2 regions of the Shewanella carassii genome follow, and region 2 is predicted to be linked to the other one. Evidence: predicted binding sites of a transcription regulator. Region 2 holds the regulator's gene; the other holds the start of a gene.
What was found. The regulator ArgR, encoded in region 2, controls arginine synthesis, uptake and breakdown. The targets are predictions, from matches to a motif close to ANTGAATANNTATTCANT.

Region 1 (3,419 bases), 1.5 Mb from region 2:
TATCACAAAGCTCCCCCGACTTGGCAGGATGCAGCTTCAAAAATCTCGACCATAATTGAAACAAAGTATAGGGCACAGGGACGGGAGCCAAGGATGGGTATCAGAGACTGGCCTACAGGAGAGGGCCCAAGGGAAAAGTTGCTGCAGCAGGGAGCCAAGAGCCTGAGTGATGCCGAGTTACTGGCGGTCTTGCTGCGTAACGGCCTGGCGGGACAGAGTGCGGTCGAATTGGCCAGAGATTTGCTCGCGGCATTCGGCTCACTGCGGCAACTTTTGGTGGCACCGCTGAATCAAGTTGCCCGAATTCCGGGAATGGGACCGGTGAAATATACCCAATTGCAGGCCGCCGCCGAACTTTCGAGGCGAATTTCCCGGGAAAAGCTGCAAAGAGGGCCGGTTTTGACAAATCCGGATTTGACTCGCGACTATTTAATGAGACAATTAGCAGACCGTGCCACCGAGGTGTTTGCGATTCTGTTGCTGGACAGCCAGCACCGAGTAATCCAATTCGTGGAATTATTCCATGGCACCCTGGACTCTGCATCCGTCTATCCGCGAGAGGTGGTTAGACTGGTGCTGGAAAAACAGGCCGCGGCGGTCATAGTTTGCCATAATCACCCGTCCGGCGTGGCTGAGCCCAGCCAGGCTGACAGGCGAATTACTGAGCGGTTGAAATGTGCGCTCGCAACCATAGATGTTTCACTTCTGGATCATATGGTTGTAGGGGATTGCGAGATAGTTTCCTTCGCAGAACGCGGATGGATAGTTTGATCCATCGCTTGATCTTTCCTCAGTTATCCTGTATAACATGCGCCCTCTTTGTGCCTCGGGCGACGGCCATACGAGGCACATTAATGCTCGAGCGTTAAAATTGTTTTTTGGAGAAGATTGACATGTCAAGAGTATGCCAAGTTACTGGCAAGCGACCAATGGTTGGTAACAACCGTTCGCACGCAAAAAACGCAACTCGTCGTCGTTTTTTACCTAACCTGCAGAACCACCGTTTCTGGTTAGAAGACGAAAAGCGTTTCGTACAATTGCGCGTTTCTACCAAGGGTATGCGCATTATCGACAAGAAAGGTATCGAAGTCGTTGTTGCTGAACTTCGTGCCCGTGGCGAGAAGGTGTAATAGAAAATGGCTAAAGCTAAAGGCAATCGTGAGAAGATCAAGCTGGTTTCAAGCGCCAAGACTGGTCACTTCTACACTACCGACAAGAACAAGCGTAACATGCCTGAGAAAATGGAGATCAAAAAGTTTGATCCCGTAGTTCGTCAGCACGTTATCTACAAAGAAGCCAAAATCAAGTAATCCACTTGGTATTTGAATTCTTGGAAAGCCCCTCTCGCAGGGGCTTTTTTTTGATTTGAATTTAGCCGCCGCGGCCGTAGTCGAGCCGGTTTGGCTCTCGTTGCCCTTAAGCTTATCTCCTTTGTCACCAAGCTGCCTCTATCACCTTCAATCCACTTTAGTCCTGAGTTATTCCGCGTAAGGATCCGGCTGTTGGCCTTCTGCGGTTCAGGTGGATTCATACTTTCTAAACAGATCCCTGCTATACCTTTCTATGCAATCACTTGAACCGCAGCGGCGAATATTTACTCGGTTTGAGTCTCAGGGGGGTGATGCTGGATATGGCTTACCCTTCATGTGAATAGTTAGAGATTTAAAATAATTATTTGTGCAAATAAATTCTTTTTAAGTGAATTTAAATGCATTACTATGTTATCCGTGCCACGGGGGTGGCATTCATTTTATGTCGGCTTTAACGAGTGTGAGGTAAATCCCAAGGTGCGTACCACAGAATTGGTTGATGGTTTTCGTCATTCTGCTCCCTATGTCAATGCTCACAGGGGCAAGACATTTGTTGTGATGTTGGGGGGCGAGGCGTTGGCTCAGCCTAAGTTTCGCTCCATCATCAATGATGTTGCTCTGCTGCATAGCCTGGGGATCAAGGTGGTATTGGTCTATGGCGCCCGGCCACAGATAGACGAAGCCTTGGCTAACAATCAGATTGAGCCTGCCTACCATCAAGGCGTGCGGATCACCGATGAAACCACTCTCAAGGTCATTAAGCAGGTAGCCGGTTCTTTGCAGTTTGATATTACTGCCAGGTTGTCCATGAGCCTGTCGAACACGCCGATGCAGGGCGCACAGATCAACGTGGTCAGTGGTAACTTTGTCATCGCCCAGCCTTTGGGGGTCGACAATGGTATTGACTATTGCCTCTCCGGCAAGGTGCGCCGTATCGATGTTCAGGGACTCAAACGGCAGATGGAAAACAACTGCATCATCCTGATGGGGCCGATAGCGGCTTCGGTCACCGGCGAGAGTTTTAACCTCACCGCCGAAGAAGTGGCGACTCAGGTGGCTATCAAACTCAAGGCCGACAAGATGATCGGCTTCAGCTCCCAGAATGGTATTTTGGATCGCAACGGTGATGTGATTGCCGAGCTGATGCCCAACGATGCCCAGAAAATTCTCGATAAATTGGCCGGCCAGGGTGAAGGCTGTGTCGGCACCATGGCATTTCTCAAGGCCAGTATTGATGCCTGTCGCAGCGGTGTGCCCCGTTGCCATCTGGTCAGCTATCTGGAAGATGGTGCCCTGTTGCAGGAACTCTTCTCCCGTGAGGGCATAGGTACCCAGATAGTCACAGAGAGTGCCGAGCGTTTGCGGCGTGCATCCATTGCCGATATTGGCGGCATACTCAACCTGATCCGCCCGCTGGAAGAGCAGGGGATCCTGGTGCGTCGCTCCCGCGAGCAACTGGAGATAGAAATAGAGCAGTTTATGCTGATTGAGCGTGATGGCCTGGTGATAGGCTGCGCGGCGCTCTATCCCTTTGAAGAGGACAACGCCGGCGAGTTTGCCTGTCTGGTGGTGCATCCTGACTATCGCGATGCCGATCGCGGTAGCCTGCTGTTGCAAAACATCATAGGCCAGGCCAAGGTGCGTGGTTATTCCAGACTGTTTGCGCTGACGACCCGCAGCATTCACTGGTTCCTGGAACACGGCTTTGAGCTGGTGGAGGTAGATGCTTTGCCGAGTAAGAAGAAGCAGCTCTATAACTACCAGCGTCGCTCCAAAATTTTGGCGCTTGATCTGTAAAAACCGGCCCCGCTCAGCGGGGCTCTTTGTAAGCAGGCGTATTCCATTTGTTGACATATTATGTCTTTGGCTCCTAAGCTAAGCCCACTTATGCCTATCCATTAAGGAGCGAGAGATGAACAGTGGAAGTTACGAGTTGGCGCCATTGACCGGCGTCGCCAGTGGCAGCTTTATCGCCTTGATACTGATGTTGGCGGCCATCTTGCTGCTGATCCGCATTCGGAAGATGCCGACAACGGCCAAGAGCGCCGCCTCGGGTTTACTGTTGGTAACACTGGCGGGATCTGTGTGGGTATTTTGGCAGGCGCAGGC
Region 2 (3,419 bases):
AATCTGATTGATTTTGGCCTCAACCTGCAGGAGGCGGGCGATGCTCCGAGAATACTGCATACAGGTTCCAGCCAACCGACCGGCGAGCAGATGACAGATGGCGGTTATATCAGTCTCGAGTCGGGCTTTTCCATGGAAACCCGCCGTGAGCTGATGAAAAAGGGGCATACTTTGAGTGATTCTCTCGGGGCTTTTGGTGGTTATCAGGCCATAGGCGTCAATGTTGAAAGCGGCGTTTATCGGGGAGCGTCCGAGTCCCGTAAAGACGGGCAGGCATCAGGTTATTGAAAGCAATCGGCAAAAACGTGCGTGAGCTAATTCAAATTAACGCTCAAGTTGCGGATAATAAGGCCGAAGATGAATTAATCTGAAAGGGTAGATTGCAAATGGATACACAGGTTATGCCACGGGAACAACTGGGAATCTGCGCTGAGGGAAATCTGCACAGCGTTTATCTGATGTTCAATGCCAACGAAGGCGGGGAGTCACAACTGCGTCCTTGCCTGGCCAATGTCGCCCAGTATTTGTATGAGCTGGCAGATCAGTATGCCGATAGTGCCTTTAATGCCTTTGTGGCGATTGGTGCCAACTTTTGGGATCACCTCTATCCGGGAAGCAGACCGGCTGAACTCAGGCCATTCCCTGCTATGGAGTCGGGTAACCGGGATGCGCCTGCGATAGAGTTCGATATTTTTATTCACCTGCGTTGTGATCGCCTGGATATTCTTCATCTGGTAGCCAATGAGGTCAACGAAATGCTGGAAGGGTTGGCTGAACTGGAAGAGGAGGAGCGCGGGTTCCGCTTTATGGACAGCCGCGATCTGACCGGTTTTGTCGATGGCACAGAAAACCCCAAGGGCAGAGGCCGTCAAGCTGTGGCCCTGGTAGGTGATGAAGACGATGCATTTCGCGGCGGTAGCTACATTCATGTACAGAAATATGTCCATAATCTGAGTAAGTGGCACAGACTGCCGCAGAAAAAGCAGGAAGACATCATAGGCCGCACCAAGCAGGACAACATAGAGTACGCCTCGGAAGACAAACCGCTGACGGCACATATCAAGCGGGTAAATCTCAAGTATGACAATGGTGAGTCGATGGAGATCCTGCGTCAGAGCATGCCCTATGGTTCTGTAAAACAGCAGGGTTTGATGTTTATTTCCACCTGTAAGACACCAAGCCATTTCGAAAAGATGCTTCACAGTATGGTTTTCGGTGACGGAGAAGGACACCATGATCACCTGATGCACTTTACTCAGGCGGTAACTGGTTCCTCTTTCTTTGCCCCATCTCTGGATTTCATGATCCAGTTTGATGATTAATAGCGCGATAACGAAAAAAACGCCCCTCAATGAGGGCGTTTTTTTATGGCATTTTCAACTCAGTCTGTGTAATTGAACAGCGACTTCACTGTTTCCAGGGTTTCATCAATGGTCTTGATGCTGGAAGGGCAGATAAAGATAGTATCATCACCGGCGATAGTGCCCAGAATACCTTCTGGCTTGCCGATGGAGTCCAACAGCCTGGCAATTAACTGCGCCGCGCCCGGGCTGGTACGCACCACTATCATGGCTTGGTTATGATCCACATCCAATACCAGATTCTTCAGCGGGCTGCCGGCAGTAGGTACCCCTAGTTCAGCCGGTAAGCAGTAGACCATCTCCTGCTTGGCGTTACGGGTGCGCACGGCACCGAACTTGCTCAGCATGCGCGAGACTTTGGACTGGTTGATATTGGCAAAGCCTTCGGCTTGCAGTGCATTGACTATTTCACTCTGGGAGCCGAAGCGCTCCTCTTTAAGCAGAGCCTTGAAGGTTCTGATTAGCTCATCCTGATTTTTGCTTGCTTGCATCATCTTCTTCTGTCGTTATTCAGAAAATCCCGGCCATTCTGCATATCAAACGGATAAGTGTCAACAAATACCCAAGATGCCTGCATAAAAATGCAATGCAGGTCATTGGGTGGGTAAAAGAAGCCTCAGTGGGCAGTAGAAAATGCTGAAGTTAATTCAGCTTTTGATGAAACAGAGTCATATGACTAAGGGATAATTGCTATTTTTGTGACGATCCTTTAATGTTGCGCCATTACAGAATTAGATCTATGTCACACATAATTCCGAGAATTGACGGAGATAACTATGAAAGTTGCTGTACTTGGTGCTGCTGGTGGTATCGGCCAGGCTCTTGCCCTTCTGTTGAAAACCCAATTGCCTGCCGGCTCTCAGCTGTCACTCTATGATATCGCCCCCGTAACGCCTGGGGTTGCCGTGGATCTGAGTCATATCCCGACAGCAGTTGAAGTTAAAGGTTTTGCCGGTGAAGACCCAACGCCTGCACTGGAAGGTGCCGATGTGGTGCTGATCTCTGCCGGTGTTGCCCGTAAGCCGGGCATGGATCGTTCTGATCTGTTCAATATCAATGCCGGTATCGTCCGTAACCTGATTGAAAAAGTGGCCGCGACTTGTCCCAAGGCGCTGATCGGTATCATCACTAACCCAGTGAACACCACTGTGGCCATTGCTGCTGAAGTACTGAAAAAAGCCGGTGTTTACGACAAGAACCGTCTGTTCGGTGTGACGACTCTTGATGTCATCCGCTCTGAAACCTTTATCGCCGAAGCCAAAGGGCTGAACGTTGCCGATGTTAAAGTCAATGTGATTGGCGGCCACAGCGGTGTGACCATTCTGCCTCTATTGTCTCAGGTTGAAGGTGTCAGCTTCTCTGATGAAGAAGTTGCTGCCCTGACCAAGCGTATTCAAAACGCCGGCACTGAAGTGGTGGAAGCCAAAGCCGGTGGCGGCAGCGCAACTCTGTCCATGGGCCAGGCCGCTTTCCGTTTCGGTCTGTCGCTGATCCGCGGCCTGCAGGGTGAAGCCAATGTGATCGAGTGCGCCTATGTAGACGGTGGCAGTGAACACGCTGAATTTTTTGCCCAGCCAGTGGTACTCGGCAAAAATGGTATCGAAAAGGTTCTGCCATATGGTGAACTGAGCGCATTTGAAACCAACGCCCGTGATGCCATGCTGGATACCTTGAAAGCGGATATCAAACTGGGTGTAGACTTCGTTAAGTAAGTCGACTCCGGGAATAACAAGGAGCGCTTCGGCGCTCCTTTTTGCTACTAGAACCTATTCTACTCTGGCCTTGCTGGCTAGTTTCTTTGGCAAAACAGCCGAATTCTTGCCTGCTGCTCCTTTATCTGCGCCTGCCGTTCTTCTTCTGTCATCTTAATCATTTCACCGGAGGTCTCATCTTTACGTTGTAGTCTGGTGTGGGTATTGAGTACATCCAATTGGAATTTGGCCTTATCACAAATAGCCTGAGCCTGGGCAGCATCTTTCTCCTTGATCAATTTGGCCTGTTTCTCAGACTCAGTTTCCTGTACAACGTCATCTTTTCGCTGCGGCGCGACCGTGCCGA

Region 1: the regulator ArgR is predicted to act here: its motif matches at 1,698-1,715, upstream of argA (amino-acid N-acetyltransferase).

What each region holds. Positions count from the first base shown of each region.
Region 1 covers NZ_AP024618.1:366,422-369,840, forward strand. Annotated here, with positions in the region: gene radC (RadC family protein) at 94-771, shown strand; gene rpmB (50S ribosomal protein L28) at 894-1,130, shown strand; gene rpmG (50S ribosomal protein L33) at 1,137-1,310, shown strand; gene argA (amino-acid N-acetyltransferase) at 1,788-3,107, shown strand; gene K5621_RS01760 (PH domain-containing protein) at 3,223-3,419, shown strand, end outside.
Region 2 covers NZ_AP024618.1:3,367,916-3,371,334, reverse strand. Annotated here, with positions in the region: gene ggt (gamma-glutamyltransferase) at 1-288, shown strand, start outside; gene K5621_RS15290 (Dyp-type peroxidase) at 387-1,322, shown strand; gene argR (transcriptional regulator ArgR) at 1,382-1,852, opposite strand; gene mdh (malate dehydrogenase) at 2,138-3,073, shown strand; gene K5621_RS15275 (DUF4124 domain-containing protein) at 3,151-3,419, opposite strand, start outside.